DNA from 3 places in the Pelorhabdus sp. sgz311002 genome. Region 3 is predicted to be linked to each of the others. Evidence: riboswitches for the same ligand, from Rfam matches in the RefSeq annotation. Region 3 holds a riboswitch; each other region holds the start of a gene.

Region 1 (5,546 bases), on a different contig from region 3:
TAGGCAGTAAGCTCTTGAAGCGGCGCTGGTTCCGCCAGTTCACAGAACCATTTTACAAAAGAGCTAAAAATATGATTTTGTTCCATCGTTTGCGGCGCTCCTACATCGCGCAATTCATGAGGTCTGTCAGCTGTAAGAATAATCAGCGGCGTCCGTGAATGCTTCGCTTCAGCTACAGCCGGTAAATAGTTGGCTACGGCTGTACCAGAAGAGCATAAGAGAGCAACTGGTTCTTGGCTCGCCTTAGCCATTCCTAAAGCCAGAAAACCAGCAGAACGCTCGTCGACGTGCAACCACACTTTGATCTGTTTATGATGCGCTAAAAGCAGCGCCAAAGGAGTAGAGCGCGATCCCGGACTGACTACAACATGTTTTACGCCAGCAGCTGCTAAAGCTCCCACAATGGGCCCAAGATAAATTGCTAATACTTGTTCCTGCTTCATTTACTCGCCCCCCAAAGCAACTATCATCGGTTGAAGTTTCACTTCTGTCTCTTCATATTCGCTGGCTGGATCAGAATCAGCCACAATACCCCCACCAGCAAATAGTGAAGCAGTTCGTCCTTGCAACAAAGCGCAGCGTAATGCTACAGCAAACTCCCCATCGCCGTCAAAATTTATCCAGCCGATCGGACCGCCGTACCAGCCACGATCAAAAGTTTCACTTTCACGAATCGCAGTTACAGCTGCTGCAACAGGCAAACCACCTAAAGCAGGCGTCGGATGAAGATCTGCCAAGAGCGATAATAGGGACGACTCCGATCTAGCTTTACCGCTAACAGGCGTATAGAGATGCTGAATTTGAGCTAGTTTCATCAAAATAGGCTCATTCGGGATATCTAGAGCTTCACAATGCTTATCAAGAATTTGCCGAATCCGTTTAACGACCAAAAAGTGCTCTTGCCGATTCTTCGCATCGTGCAGAAGCTCACTGCCTAAAACTTCATCGCTAGCGTCATCGTTACCCCTTGGCGCTGATCCCGCTAAGCAGGTTGAGTAATAAATGCCTTGCCGACGTTTCGTGAGACGCTCTGGCGTAGCCCCCAGAAAAACATCCCCCCCATAATCAAAGGCAAAAACATAACTGTTGTTTTGTTTCAGCTCTAATTGCCGTAACACCGCGGCAATGGAAAAATCTTTATCTCCCTGCAAGATCAGTTCTCGGGCAAACACCACTTTTTCTAAAGTACCCTGTCGGACTTGGTCCCGTAAAAAGGTCACTTTTTTGATATAGTCTTCATAATCTCCCGGAAAAGCATCCCACTGTTCAGCCGTTATTTCGCTAGATTCTTGATTCATCGCTTTTCTTAACCGATCGAACATGGTCAAATTCTGCTGAACTAACAGATCGACCTGATCTTCGGGAGAAACAAGCAGAGTCGTTGTTAGATACCGCCTGCCGCCTTTTTCCTGCAGCAGCCAACTCGGGACTTGAAACCGAGCAGCGGGAAACTTGCCCCACTTCAACTCTCTGGGCCGTAACGGGTCAAAGCGACTGCCGCCAATCCATAAAGGACTGAGACCTAATTCTTGCGTTCTTGGCGACAGCAGTACATCCCCACGAAGGGACTGCCACCTTGCTTCTGCTGCTGTGAGGGGATTTTTTTCCTCCGCCTTCACTTCTATCGTATAAGCCGCATCCACACCAACAAACATTTCTTCTCGACTGGCGCTTATCCAGTAAAATCCCTGGGATCGTATTGCCGCGGTTTTTGCAAAAAAATCCAAAAGGTTCCAAGGCGATTCTTCGCTATGGCTCACTAAAACAGGTCTTCCTGTCGCTTTGCTGCGTAATAAGCCTGCTTGTACTAACTCGCTGAAACAATCTTCCCACTGAGAACATCCACTCATATTCTGTCCACCTTTAAAGGTCAAATCCATTTCTGTATTTATTGTACACTTGCCCCTCAAAATATTCAATGGATGCAAAAAGAGACCTGTCAAATCGACAAGTCTCTCTTATAATCTTTCTAAACTATTATATTAAAGATGGAATTTAGCAACAACATCTTGCAATTCCATAGCCATTTGCGCCAAAGTTTGGCTGGCTGAAGCAATCTCTTCCATCGAAGCCGACTGTTCTTGCGTCGCTGCTGAAATTGACTGAGTATCACAAGCCGTCGACGATGCAACGCCTCTGATGGCTTCTACAGAATTGACAACGTCATCACTGGCAGTCATCAGATTTTGCGCAGCCGAATTAATCGAACCAATTTGTCCCGTCAAGTCAAGAACCATGCGTTCAATAAACTGAAAACGCTCACCTGTTGTAGCAATAACTTGAGCCCCTCTAGATACTTCATCAGTTTCCCGATCCATAACGTTAACGGCTTCAGCTGTTTCGGATTGAATATCATGAATAATTCCCGTAATTTTCTCTGCTGCTTCATGGGACTGTTCAGCCAGCTTACGAACTTCTTCCGCCACAACGGCAAAGCCGCGTCCTTGCTCACCAGCCCGCGCCGCCTCAATAGCCGCATTGAGCGCCAGTAAATTCGTCTGACTGGCAATCCCGCTGATCATCGTAACAAATTCACCAATCTGCTGAGAACGTTCACCAAGACGGCGTACTACTTTTGCTGATGATACCACAGAATCTTGAATCAAATTCATTTGTTGCGTAGCTTGTGTTACGGCTTCGCCGCCCACGCTAGCAGCTTGTGCTGTTTCTTCGGATTTTTTGGTCACTTCCTGGGCATGTGATGTAATCTGATGAATCTCCTGCGACATAGCTTCCACTACACTGGCTGCTTTATCAATTTCTGTCGATTGATTGGTAGCGCCACCAGCCACACAGGTAACAGTTTCGGCCACTTGTGTCGCGGCCTGAGCTGACTGATTCGAGCTCGCTGTCAGCTCTTCACTAGCAGCAGCCACTTGTTGCGCTGACTTAGCTACACTTCCAACTAACTTCCGCAGATTTTCGCGCATATGCGAAAAAGAGCGGATCATATCAGCGATTTCATCATTGGCTTGATAAGAAATATTATGTACGCCCAAATCCCCGGCAGCAATACGCTCTGCTGCCTGCGACACATCATTGAGCGGCCGAGAGATTCGTCTAGCCAAATACCAAGCTAGTAAGGCGCCGATCACAAGAATAATTCCGTCAAGAATAAATAAGAGAGACTGAATCTTTGTTACATCGGCTTGAGTTTCCTGTCTTCTCAGCTCCATACGATCTTCTAAAAACTTAACAGTGTCTTCCATATTCTTATCGGCGGCAATAATCTTGGCGCCAGAAGCCGCAACCGCTTTCACCGCTTCCGCCTGGCCTTGGGTCTTTCGAAGGGTAAGTCCTTGCTCGGCAATTTTATCGTAATCAGCTAAAGAGGCTTTCAATTCGGCCACTTTCTGTTTGCCTTCAGGCGTAATCAACTTTCCCTCTAAGTCCGACAAAACAGTTGCTGTTTTCTTCTTTGATGCTTCATAACGATCAACATACTGTGGATCCGCTGACAAAATAAAGCCTCTGACTTGAGCCGACTGAGTACTCAGTTCGCGACTTAATTCTTTAATATCAACGACTAAAGGAACACTGCGTTTTAATAAGCCTTCATAATCTTCCTGCACCTTTTGAATTTGGAAATAGGTATAAATATTTAGACCCGTAAAAGCCAACACAATAAGAACACATACCAAGATAATTTGTTTACCAATTGTTACACGCATAATCGTCCCGCCTTTGTGCTTGATAAGTCCCGCTAGACCCTCAAATCAAAACTAACAACTAACCTCCCTTCCTGCGGCGTGCAGCTTTTTCGCTGCTATCTTTACCGTTCATCAACTACCTCATTTGTTAAGTATTGCAAACATAGCAAAAAATTCGACGCAGTGCTTTTCGGCGCCCCGGCGAATTCCCGCAAAAATCAAGCAACCTGGCTGTCTTAGAATATATACTTTCCTTAGACCCAATAGCTTTGCGTCCTTGTCTTTCGACAAGTTTGCTATATATTTCTATTTTACAATAATTAACGCCATAAGGCATTATAAAAACAAACAAAACTGTCGAATTCTATTCTGTACTGAAAGAAAAAAAATGTCAAGATAATTCTAAAAAATTCATTTCCTCTCATATTGTTTATCGCGAATATTAATCCCATACTCTTTGACTTTACGATAGAAGGTTGCAATGCTAATGCCTAGTGCTTGACATATAGCAAGTTTTCCCGCTGTAGAAACGCCAAAACGCGCCAAAGCTGCTAACAGCGCTTGATGTTCTAGTTCAGCAAAAGACACGATCGGTTTTGCCTTTTCTCTATCCGGTTCCCGATTAGACCCAAATTGTAAAGCAATCAGCTTCTGACTAAATATCTCGGCAAGCCACTGGCCAAAGCGTATTAATTTAACTTCTTGCCCTAAAAGTAGACTCCGCTGCTCCTGGTTGACAGCAAGTAAAATAAGCGTACCATAAACTCGGTTTTCTACTTCAATGGGAATACAAATTTCAGCAGCATCGGGACAACGTCCCCGCCGCGCACACGAATGGCACAAATCATGCAGTCTAGGATTGACTACTAAGAGAGTCTCTCGCAGCTTCATGCAGTAAGCTGATAAAGTCCCCTCCCCTACATACATTCCTCTTTCCTCACGATAAATTCCTGTTCCAACAATCACTTTCAAGTTGCAATCTACGACAACAGCTTCAAGGCTAAGAATATCTGCGACCATAATGACTGTATCCTGCAAAAACGATTCAATATCTGTTAGCGTTCCCATGTTTAGACGCCTCCTTTACTCAGTCTGTTTAAAAAAGAACAAAAAGCTCCCGGATTTCTCCGAGAGCTTCTTTGCTCTAATCATTTATTAAAATTTGCTTTACAATTTAAACCGTTGAATTTCCTGTTCTAAGGCTTTCGCCAAATCAGACAGACTCCGGCTGGCCGCCGCTACTTCTTCCATCGAAGCAGACTGCTCTTCTGTAGCAGCCGAAATCGTCTGGGTTTCCCCGGAATTTTCCTTACTGATGTCTTCAATCCGTTTGGAAGCCGTTACGAGCAAATCATTTTTGGTTGCCGTTTCTTCTAAGGCATGAGCTGTCTTTTGAATTTCCTGCGACAAATATACAACGGCCTCAACAATTTTTCTAAAGGTCAAATCAGCACCGTTGACTGATTCAATTCCGCCTTGAATACTTTCTACACTGACCTCAGTTTTGAGGATAGCTTGCTGCATATTCATATCATTTTGACGAATCAGTTCACTGATTTTGCCAGCCGCCTGATTAGATTCTTCTGCTAGTTTGCGTACTTCCTCGGCGACGACGGCAAAACCGCGTCCTTGCTCACCAGCGCGAGCCGCTTCAATCGCCGCATTTAAAGCGAGTAGATTCGTTTGTCCGGAGATCGCTGAAATCAAATTGACAATTTCATTGATTTCATTAGATCCTTTTGCCAACTCACCAATCGCTGTCTGCACCGCCTCAGAACCCAGTCGAATATCTTCCATTTTTGCCACAGCCTCATTCAGGCTTTCTCGTCCTTGCTCAGCTTGCACCGATGTTTCATGGGCCATTTGGGCGAAGGAGCGAGTGGAAGTAACAATATT
Region 2 (5,546 bases), on a different contig from region 3:
CCACGGGAAATTTCAGATCTTCGCACCTCGACTCACTATCAGGAACTCTTTAAAAAAATTTGGCTCCTCCTAAAGGAAGAAGTCGTTAAAGTAAACCGACATACTCTACCACATCCCAAGGGAACATAATAGTAAACCCAAAATACTAAGAGGCCAAACAAAAAAGAGCTAGAGCGAAAATATCTCATTTCGCTTATAGCTCTTTGTATTATTCTACGCTAACCATCTTCTGTTTATCACATCATTAGTCTTTGATCTGATCGCGTTTCAGCCAATCGATTAAAATAGTTTCTCTAAAGCTTTTAATTTTTTCTAACGACTCAGGCGTCCAGTCATAAAGACCTGTACCAGTTTTGGCGCCTAGTTTTCCTGCAGCCACAGCTTCCTGCAATAATTTTGAGCCTGTTGTCTCATTGCATAAATCAGCTAACAAATAGCTGGAAATATTATTAAAAATGTCAAGTCCGCCTAAATCAGCGCTTTCCAAAGGACCTGTTGTAGCTAAACGACGGCCAAGACTATATTTCATGGTTGTATCAACCGCTTCTGGCGTAGCAATGCCCGATTCTACAATATACAAAGCTTCTCGCAGCAAAGCCAGCTGTAGTCTGTTACCGATAAAACCAAGAGCTTCCCGTTTTAAGGCAACAGGTTTTTTCTGAATGAGTTCCATGAGCTTCCAAGTGATTTGTACGGTTTCCTCAGAAGTTCCTTTACCTGGAACAACTTCGACAAGTGGAACTAGATGAGGCGGATTCCAGAAATGAGCTACGACGAATTTATCTTTGCGCTGCAATGGTTCAGCAATCGCAGTAGGACTCAAGCCAGACGTATTTGTGGCAAAAATGGTATGAGGCGCGCAAAGTTTATCAAGCTTACCCCAAATTTCCTGTTTAATAGCCAGTTCTTCGGCAACAGATTCAATAATGAAATCAGCCTTTTCAGCAACGGCTTCCAGTGTTGTTACACCTTCTACACGCGCTAAAATAGATGCTACATCATCCTCTTTTACCAAGCCATTAGCGACATAAGTTTTTAAGGCGCCTTTGATACTGTTAACGCCGCGCTCAATACTGCTTTCAGACCGACCATACATTTTTACTTCATAGCCGGCCATGGCAAAGGCCAAAGCTGTACCAAAACCCATGGTTCCAGTACCTAGGTTCCCAATGACTTTAATGTCTTTTACATCCATTCTGTCTCCCCCTCATCAACTCAGTTGCAAAAGCGTTTTGTAATTTTACAAATTATAGAATAATTATAACATTTTTAACCGATTCTTGCACTGTAAAAATTATTACGACTAAATATATTCCTTATTTTTAAATTTTCGTATAAAAAAGAGATGCATAAAATGCATCTCTTTTGAGTTTCTGGCAGGGGCAGAAGGACTTGAACCCTCAACCAATGGTTTTGGAGACCACTACTCTACCAATTGAGCTATACCCCTATGAAATTGGAGCGGAAAACGAGATTCGAACTCGCGACCCTCGCCTTGGCAAGGCGATGCTCTACCACTGAGCTACTTCCGCAATATGGCGACCCGGATGGGACTTGAACCCACGACCTCCGCCGTGACAGGGCGGCATTCTAACCAACTAAACTACCGGGCCGAACCAGCTTTTATATAATAACATATTATATATACTTTGGCAAGAACTTTTTACTAGTACTTTTTCTTCTCGCATTTACCTTAGCAGCAGCTTTGACAAAACTGCTTGGAGACAAGAACTTCCTCTAAAGATGCAGGTCTCCCTAAATAATAACCTTGCCCACAATCAACTTCTAATTTCTTTAAAATATGCCAAATGGCATCATTTTCGACAAACTCAGCAATCGTTTTCTTTCCCAACGTATGGGCTACCGCATTCATCGCTTGTACAAGAGCCTGTTGCTTGGGATTATTCTCTAGGTTTCTTACAAAGGATCCATCAATTTTCAAATAGTCAACTGGCAGCTTTCCTAAGTGAGAAAAAGAAGAGAAACCGACACCAAAATCATCTAGAGCAAAATGACAGCCGAGCTTCTTTAAACCATTAATCCATTTTTCTACTATTGATAAATCCTTGATTGTCGCACTTTCTGTAATCTCAAAACCAAGTCGATTTGGCTCTATGCCGCTTTCTAGTATAGAGCGTTCAATCCAGCTTAAGAGCCCTTCATCACTCAGGGTAAAACCTGATAAGTTCACAAAAATTCTTAACTGCGGCTGATTTTCAAGTACCGAAAGTGTTTTCGATATCACCCAGCGATCAATAGAGGCTATGAGACCACTCTTTTCCGCCACAGGAATAAAGTCAACTGGTGAAATAATATGGTCACCATCTATTAGCCGGATCAGCGCCTCATAATGAATAATGCCCTTGCCTGACTGATAAATAGGCTGAAACACTAGTTTAAACTGATCACGTCGTAATGCCTGATAAATTAAAGCCACTTTGCGATTCATTTCAAAAATACGACGACGGTCATCAATATCACTGATAAGCATAACCCGGTTTTTTCCGGCTTCCTTAGCCTGATGAACCGCGGCATCTACATAAGAAAAAATACGTTTTACTTCAACCGCTTCATCAATATAGACAATACCAATACTTGCCGTAACGCGAAGAGGAATTTTGCTGGCATCGACATAAAAGTTTTCTTTTTCTAATGTTTTTAAGAGCCTTGTAGCCATGCAGTTCGCCTTTTCCAAGGTAGTCTCATACAGAAAAATTAAAAACTCATCGCCGCCTAAACGGGCTAAAAAATCACCTTTACGCAGGTTGCGCTTCAATAATTTTACAGCCTGTTGCAATAAACGGTCACCCGCCTTATGGCCATACGAATTATTGACAAGATTAAAATTATCAAAATCAAGTAGCAGTAACGCGCTTTTTTGCGCCACACAACCATTTGTGCCTGTCTTTTTCAAATGTTCTTCTAAATAGTAGCGGTTTGGAATATCTGTAAGATAATCATAGTGGGCCAAATGCCATAGTCTTTCTTCCATCTGCTTGCGATGACTAATATCACGGATAATACTCAATAAAACAGGCACCCCAGCTACAATGCTTCGTTGCGATTGAACCTGCACGTAAAAAACCGTACCATTTTTCCGCTTATGCTTTGCTTCAAAACAAACGCCGGCGGCTCCGGCTAATTTCATCTGTTCTAAAATTAGAGCTGCTTCCGTACCGTCTTCCCGCACATCAAAAATCGTTAAAGCTGTGAGTTCTTCCGCTGAGTAGCCATAGACACGAAGCGCAGCATCATTACCTGCTAGAATTTGCCCTTCTAAAGCTATAAATAAAATAATATCTCCTGTCTTTTCTGCGAGAACCTGATATTTTTGAATCTGCGCTTCTATTTCGGCAAACAAAATCTTTTCTTGCGCCTTTCCTACCGACTCAGAATCATTTTTCTTCACAAAAAATCCTCCTACCTCGCGCTCTCAAAAAAATAAAAGACCAGGCCTGACACCTGGTCTATCTATACAGGGAGCAACCTGGCAATCATAGACATCCTGTCTTTAGACCCATAGCTTTGCGTCCTTATCTTTCGATAAGTTTGCCATATTCATTATCTTTATTTATATCATAACATGCTAATAACTGTCAATTCAGGACTTCTTAAATAGTTTACTTAAATTTTCCGACTGCCCCGTTTGGTAATAGGAGTTCCGGCTTTGCAAGCGGGACATTCTTCTGGTGCAAAAGACGCCACATCAAGATGCAACAACGCCTCAGTCGGCGCTTCAAAGGAAGCTTTACCACCGCTGCGATCCACAAGAATCCCCACCCCAGCAATAATTCCGCCTGTTGGTTTAATTGTGTCAATCACTTCCTGCACCGAGCCACCTGTTGTAACGATATCTTCCACGACGAGAACGCGTTCACCGGGATCGACGTAAAAACCGCGCCGCAGTGCCATTTTGCCGTTTTCCCTTTCCGTAAAGAGCGCTCTTGTACCAAGCTCTTTAGCCACTTCATGAGCCAAAAGAATACCGCCAGTCATCGGTCCGATAACTACGTCAATCTTAGCATCACGAAATTTTTCAGCTAAAGCTTTGCATAACGTTTCGGTATGTTTCGGCTGCTGCAGTACCTGAAATTTCTCAACATACATCATACTATGACGGCCAGAGGTCAATAGAAAATGGCCTTCTAAAATCGCCCCAGTTTGTATAAATAACTCTTTTACTTCTGCTTCAGTCATCATACCGTCTCCATTTCTGCTAGTATTTTTTCTACGGCCAAGTTCTTGTCGGCCGCCTGCGTAATAGGCCGCCCAATAACTAAATGCGTTGCCCCTGCCGTAAGAGCCGCTGCTGGCGTACTGGCGCGACTTTGATCTTGCAATGCTGCTCCGGCTGGTCGAATTCCCGGCGTGACGATCAAGAAGTCGTCGCCGCAGGCTTTTCGAATCATCGCGGCTTCATGAGGCGAAGCGACAACGCCGTCCATCCCCGCCGATTTAGCTAGCTTAGCTAACGTTAAAACTTCTTCACCAATCGCAAGCGGGCAGCCCACTTGCTTCAAAGCTACCTCGTCCATACTTGTTAATATAGTAACAGCTAAAAGTTTGGGGACCTCACGATTTTCCGCCGCAGCACTTTCCTTCACAGCTTGAGCGGCGGCCTGCATCATAGCAAAGCCGCCAAGAGAATGAAGTGTCATTAGCGAAACGCCTAACTTCGAAAGCGCTGCCGCACTTTTTGCCACAGTATTAGGAATATCATGAAGCTTCAAATCTAAAAAAATCGATTTGTTTTTGGATTGCAGATAACGCAATACCTCATTGCCTTGACTATAGTAAAACTGCATGCCTACTTTATAAAAGCTGACAGAATCGCCTAGTTCGTCAACAATCTGTTTTGCTTCCTCAAGCGTATTTACATCTAAAGCAACGATACAGCGTGAATTACTTTTCGCACTCATACCTGTTCTCCTTATCCAAATTTCACCTTACCAACAATCTCGCTAATATGGGAAATGCCCCGTTTCGCCAAATAATCGTCAAGCCCTGCCGCCACATCAACCATAGCAGAAGGATTCATAAAATTCGCTGTTCCTACGGCAACGGCGCTGGCGCCAGCCAGGAAAAACTCAACAGCATCTTCTGCTGTCATAATGCCTCCCATACCAATTACAGGGACAGAAACGGCCTGAGCTACCTGATAAACCATACGCACAGCTACAGGTTTCACAGCAGGCCCTGATAGACCTCCCATGCCGTTCCCTAGAATGGGTCGCCAGGAGTGAATATCAATGGCCATGCCCAGAAGTGTGTTAATTAAAGAGATCGCATCCGTTCCGGCTTCCTCTACCGCTTTAGCCATAGAAGCAATATCCGTAACGTTCGGCGAGAGTTTCGTAATGACCGGTTTATCTGTATTGGCTTTTACTGCCCGCACTACGCTGGCGGCGCTTTCTTCCTGAACGCCAAAAGCCATGCCGCCTTGTTTGACATTCGGGCAGGATATATTGATCTCAATACCGGCAATCGGCGCATCAGCCAGTTTAGCCGCTAATATACCGTATTCTTCTACTGTATTCGCCGAAATA
Region 3 (5,546 bases):
ACGTCGGCGACTGATCAAGCAGAATAATAATCGCTAAATCTAATTCCTCATTCTCTATTTTAGTAACCGCTTCCAAGGAGGATCCTTCTTCGGATGCGATCAAGCGAAGCCGGGGATAAGTCGCCGTAAATTGAGTAAAAATATCAGGAAATAAATAAGCTTCAATCATGGGTGGAACGCCGATTTTCACGGTGCCTTTTAACAAATTGCGATAATCTTTCGCCTCTTGAAAAGCTTGCTGCAATTCTTGTAAAATCTTCTCAATTCGATTAAAAATTACTTCTCCTTCATTTGTCAAGGCAATCTTCTTTTTGTTACGATCAAAGAGTTGAATGCCAAGCTCTTCTTCTAAGTTTCGAATCGCCCTCGTTACAGACGGTTGGGCAATATGCAGTTGTTCAGCAGCCCGCGTAAAACTGCTCAATTTCGCAACCATGCAAAAATACTCAAGTTGTCGTAACTCCATGACAAATCAAAGGCCTCCTATAATAAATCGTTGCTTCAGAAAAGCTATCAATTATTATTGTTTCATAGCAGCTATGCATCATTATAACATATACTCCTTATGTATGAGTTCATGAATTATTGCTATTGGAATTTTACAAAAATATAATCTACTATAAATATAATAAGCTTAGTAAAATCGTAGGAGGCGCTTATGCAAAAAGAATATACATATAAATATGGTAAAGAAAAGGTTGCTTTTTCCATTGATGCAGAAAAAGTGATTGCTGAATTACAGCTTAAAGATTTTCCGGTTTTAGCCGATCCGGAAGCTGCCATTTTGACAGCGATTCGAAATCCAATCGGATCAAAACCACTTACGGAACTTATAAAGTCAGGCGAAACTGTTGTATTTATTGTAAATGATACGACCCGTGTGGCAAACAGCCACATTTTTATGCCGTTATTATTAGATGAGCTAAATAAAGTAGGAATTCCTGATAAAGATATGTGGATTGTTTTTGCTCTCGGTACCCATCGTCTCATGACCGAAGCGGAAATGGCTCAAGAAGTCGGCCCTGCTGTGGCTAAACGAGTTAAAATGTACAATAGCGACTGCAAAGACAAAGATCAGTTTACGTACTTTGGCGATACGTCTTACGGCACGCCCGTATACTTCAATAAGAAAGTCGTAGAAGCTGACCATATCGTCTGTACAGGCAGTGTGGTTCATCATTTCTTTTCTGGGTTTGGCGGTGGCCGCAAAGCCATGCTTCCTGGTGTTTCCTACTATGAAACAGTTCGAAAAAATCACAGCATGATGCTTGATCCCAATGCCGTAATTGGCAAGCTAGAAGGAAATCCCATTTATCACGATCAAGTTGAAGGCGCGGAAATGTGTCGCCCTACCTTCTTAATCAATGTCGTGCTCAATGAAAAAAAGGAATTTCTAAAAATATTTGCTGGCGATTACATTGAAGCTCACAATAAAGCCTGTGAATTTGTCAACGAAGTTAACGGCGCCAAGGTTGAAAAAGAAGCCGACCTTGTCATTGCTTCCTGCGGCGGTTATCCGAAAGATATTAATGTCTATCAATTACAAAAAACCATGGATAACGCTTGGTGCGCCGTCCGTGACGGCGGCGTTATCATTATCCTCGGCGAGTGCCGTGAGGGTTCCGGATCGCCTACTTATGAAAAAACCATGGAGCTTTATCGCAGTCCAGAAGAGGTAGAAGCTGCCATAAGAAAAGATTTTCAAATTGGGGCTCATAAAGCTTATGCCGTAACCCGCCTAATGAAAAAAGCACAATTTATTCTTGTTTCTTCTATGACGCCAGAATTAGCCGAACTATTGCTCTTTACCCCAGCAGCTACCATAGAAGAAGCCCTCCAACTAGCTTATAAAAAGCTAGGGCCGACTCCAAGTATTACCTTGATGCCCTTAGGCAGTATGACAGTTCCACTTGTTGACAATTGATAAGCCTTTTACTCTTTTCATAAACAAAGAAGCCAGACTGCAATATGAACATTGCAATCTGGCTTCTTGTTATTTTACTGGGTTATCTTAACACAGCTTCTACAGCCTTTAATTCTTTACGAATGGCAATCCCCTGCGGACAGTGATCTTCACATTTACCGCATTCGACACAACGATTCGCCTGCGCCGCTTCCCCAATACGGAAACCATAAAGGAACTGATAACGAGCCTTAGAAGCTTCCCCTTCGCCAAATACAGAGTAATCATTATAGAGGCTAAAACACCCTGGTATATTCACGCCGCTAGGACAGGGCATACAGTAAGCACAAGCTGTACAGTTCACTTTCATCCGCTCTTTAAACAGTGCGTTTACTTTATTAAGAGCTGCCAGTTCCGTTGTTGTAAGAGAATTGGGTAGACCTTCGTTTGCCGTTTCTAAGTTCTCAGTCACTTGTTCCATCGTTGACATACCACTTAAAACAACAGAAACTTCAGGATGGTTCCAGACCCAGCGTAAGGCCCATTGCGCCGGGGTGCGCTGGGCGCCGCTTTCTTGCAGTAGATCTAGGGCTTGATTAGGCAGATTCGCTAGCTTTCCGCCACGTAATGGTTCCATAATGGCAATGCCAAGACCTTTCGACGCTGCATAATGCAAGCCTTCCGTTCCAGCTTGATAGTCTTCATCAAGGTAGTTATATTGAATCTGGCAAAACTCCCAGTCATAATAATCCACAATTTCTTTGAATAACCCGATTCGATCATGAAAGGAAAAACCGACATGTTTAATCTTACCATCTTTTTTAGCCTGGTCGAGAAAATCAGCAATACCGATTTTCGTCAATGCAGACCAGGTATGAGATCCAAGGCTATGTACAAGATAAAAATCAATATAATCGGTTTCTAACCGCTGAAGTTGCTCGTCTAAGTAACGATCCATATCGGCTCTTGTCTTAATGAGCCAGCTTGGCAATTTTGTCGCAAGCTTTACTTTTTCCCGATAGCCGTCTTTTAACACCTTAGCCACAAAGGGTTCACTAGCCCCGCCGCTTTGCATCCCTGTTCCGTGATAAGGATAGGCTGTATCAATATAATTCACGCCAGCGTCAATGGCTTGGCGAATCATCGGAATCGCCTGCTTTTCATCAATTTTTGTCGCATCGCCATCAATAACAGGTAGCCGCATACAACCAAACCCCAAGATTGATACTTGTTCCTTTGTTTTGCCATATTGTCTGTAAAGCATAATCGACTCACCCCTTATTCGTAATAGAAAATTCCAATTTTATTGTATACTTTAGAGTGTACTATAAGTCAATAGCACTCAACACTTTTGTGTAAAAAAAGAGCAGCCTCTTACAGCTGCCCTTCATACTTGTTCTCCTGTTTCAGTTGTAACCTGATCTGGTTTACTTAATACATACACTTTAACAGCCTTGATTCCAAAATGATTTGCCTCCCGCACCGTCCATTTAGCAACATCTATACGATTCCCTTTAATCGCACCGCCCGTATCTTCTGCTACAGCATACTCTTTACTTCCGTCAGGATATTGAATCATCACGCGGGAACCGAGCGGAATAATCCGAGGATCTACTGCAATAACACCTGGCCTTATTTCTGTGCCTAGCCTCGTTTTACTCCCCCACTGATCATTATCATGCGGTCCTGGTGCATACGCAGTTGCCGTTACATGTATCGCTTCTTTTCCCAAGGTATCCTGCGTTGCAATATTTTGCACAAGTTCTTGCGTACTAAGGGGATTCGCAGTTTGCACTTCCGCTGTATTAATTGGTGGATCTACTTGTGGTGTTGTGGGCTGCTGCTGAGCAATAGCGCCTAAACCGTGCATCGCCGAAGCAGCGAGAACAAAAGCTCCGCCAAGTGCAGCGGCAATTTTTTTATAATGCCGTTTCACTTTATGATGCACTTTGTCGGTCATAAAAATCCCTCCTTTGTCTTATTATTTTCATCAAGTCCTTCTTATAAACTTACAATATTTCACAAGAAATTCACGCGATTTTTATTACAAAAAAGGATTTTTTTCTCCACACAGAGAACATTTTCATAAACTAAATAAAAATCAATTTTGGGGCAAACTTGATGAAAATCAAGGACGCAAAACCATTGGATCTAAAGATAGTACTGCTTGCTAAAGTCTATCAATGATTGCCAGGTTGCATCGATAAATCGTCATGTATTTATCTGATCAGCCTGGTTTTTTTATGATTTAATGAATTATTTATGAGAGGAGTTGGAGGCTTGCCATGGGAAAAAAAATATTAGTCATTGATGACTCAAGGTTCATTCGCCTGCAAGTAAAAAGGATTCTTGAAGAATATGGAGTGGAAGTATATGAGCTAGATAATGCCGAAGATTTCTTTGCGCAGCGCTGGCGGTTCCGCGATATCAACTTGTTACTTTTAGATATTAACTTAAAAGGAATGGATGGAATTGCGGCACTGGAAGAAATGCATCGTCTAAATTTGCAGCAGCAAATCCCCGTTATTATGGTTTCAGGGATCGCCAATCGTCTTGTCATTCAGAAATCACTCTGTCTCGGCGCTTCCCATTACATTCGAAAACCCTTCTCTGATGAAGATTTGCTTGATCGTATCGAAAATGTAATGGGTTCGCTTGTTGCCGCGCCAATGCAAGCAAGCAGTCAACAAGAAATTCTTAATAGCATTTACCGAGCGAAGCGAGATCATACTGAAGTTTCTTTTGTATCACTCGGGTTTAATGAAAATATTGCCAATGGAAGCTTTATTATGGAACAACTCAAAAACACCCTGCGCGTTTATGATTCCGTTCTCCTGGCAACACCGCAAAATCTTTTGCTTATTTTACCTTTTACCAAGCAAGATGGGACAAATGTTGTCATTAATAAAGCAAGAAAAAAGCTATCGGAAATTCTCCCGACAGCAAATGATCCCGCAATTCACTATATCACCTTTCCTACCGAAGAAAGCGATCCTGATATGATTGCCGAAATTTTAAAAATCTGCTAAATTAATAACCTAATTCGACTTGATTGGCGACGACTAAGTCTATAGACTCTTTTTTCGCCTGAGTTGACGCTAGGCTAGCACAATTAACCAGCCGTTCTAGCGCGGGAACACTATTTTTCATGAATCCATGACATATTCCCTTTACAATTCCCGCTGAAAAACTAACAGGAATCTCTTTGTAAAAGCGATGTTCTTTTACTTCACGCAATAATATTTCAGTAAAATTACGAGTCTTCTCTAGTTTGTAGGGGGTCAATATAAGAAACTCATCACCGCCAAACCGCGACACATGGGTTTCTTTTGACATTTTAGCCTTTAAAAGCTGACCGATCTCCCGTAAAATCTGATCCCCGGCAATATGGCCATACTGTTTGTCTATCTTACCAAAATTATTTACATCAAGAAAAATCAAAGAAAGCAATTGTCTTTCTTTTAAGACTTTAACAGCTTGATAATAAATATAATCTTTTTTGTAAAGCTCTGTTAACACATCAAATTGCCTGCCTATTTCTAACGCAACTTGGCTCGGACTAACGATTCCCACTACCTGGTCCTGCTGTTTCACAATGAAAAGCTTAATACCGTGGCTATCTATAGCCTCTTTCGCTTCCCAT

The links. Region 3 has a riboswitch for cyclic di-GMP ahead of AC0NJP_RS06270 (response regulator). Riboswitches for the same ligand answer to the same signal wherever they lie in the genome.
Region 1: another riboswitch for cyclic di-GMP. It lies ahead of AC0NJP_RS08945 (methyl-accepting chemotaxis protein); the one in region 3 lies ahead of AC0NJP_RS06270 (response regulator).
Region 2: another riboswitch for cyclic di-GMP. It lies ahead of AC0NJP_RS15195 (putative bifunctional diguanylate cyclase/phosphodiesterase); the one in region 3 lies ahead of AC0NJP_RS06270 (response regulator).

The regions. Positions count from the first base shown of each region.
Region 1 covers NZ_JBWBCL010000004.1:274,175-279,720, reverse strand. The annotation lists gene menD (2-succinyl-5-enolpyruvyl-6-hydroxy-3-cyclohexene-1-carboxylic-acid synthase) at 1-443, opposite strand, end outside; gene AC0NJP_RS08950 (isochorismate synthase) at 444-1,850, opposite strand; gene AC0NJP_RS08945 (methyl-accepting chemotaxis protein) at 1,983-3,671, opposite strand; cyclic di-GMP riboswitch class I at 3,869-3,958, opposite strand; gene AC0NJP_RS08940 (hypothetical protein) at 4,062-4,718, opposite strand; gene AC0NJP_RS08935 (methyl-accepting chemotaxis protein) at 4,818-5,546, opposite strand, start outside.
Region 2 covers NZ_JBWBCL010000012.1:39,453-44,998, reverse strand. The annotation lists gene AC0NJP_RS15220 (ABC transporter ATP-binding protein) at 1-129, shown strand, start outside; gene AC0NJP_RS15215 (3-hydroxyacyl-CoA dehydrogenase family protein) at 245-1,195, opposite strand; tRNA gene AC0NJP_RS15210 (tRNA-Trp) at 1,375-1,450, opposite strand; tRNA gene AC0NJP_RS15205 (tRNA-Gly) at 1,458-1,532, opposite strand; tRNA gene AC0NJP_RS15200 (tRNA-Asp) at 1,537-1,613, opposite strand; gene AC0NJP_RS15195 (putative bifunctional diguanylate cyclase/phosphodiesterase) at 1,694-3,409, opposite strand; cyclic di-GMP riboswitch class I at 3,479-3,564, opposite strand; gene pyrE (orotate phosphoribosyltransferase) at 3,625-4,197, opposite strand; gene pyrF (orotidine-5'-phosphate decarboxylase) at 4,197-4,919, opposite strand; gene AC0NJP_RS15180 (dihydroorotate dehydrogenase) at 4,931-5,546, opposite strand, start outside.
Region 3 covers NZ_JBWBCL010000003.1:83,111-88,656, forward strand. The annotation lists gene AC0NJP_RS06250 (LysR family transcriptional regulator) at 1-466, opposite strand, end outside; gene AC0NJP_RS06255 (nickel-dependent lactate racemase family protein) at 659-1,924, shown strand; gene AC0NJP_RS06260 (aldo/keto reductase) at 2,007-3,167, opposite strand; gene AC0NJP_RS06265 (3D domain-containing protein) at 3,291-3,863, opposite strand; cyclic di-GMP riboswitch class I at 4,005-4,106, shown strand; gene AC0NJP_RS06270 (response regulator) at 4,189-4,932, shown strand; gene AC0NJP_RS06275 (GGDEF domain-containing protein) at 4,934-5,546, opposite strand, start outside.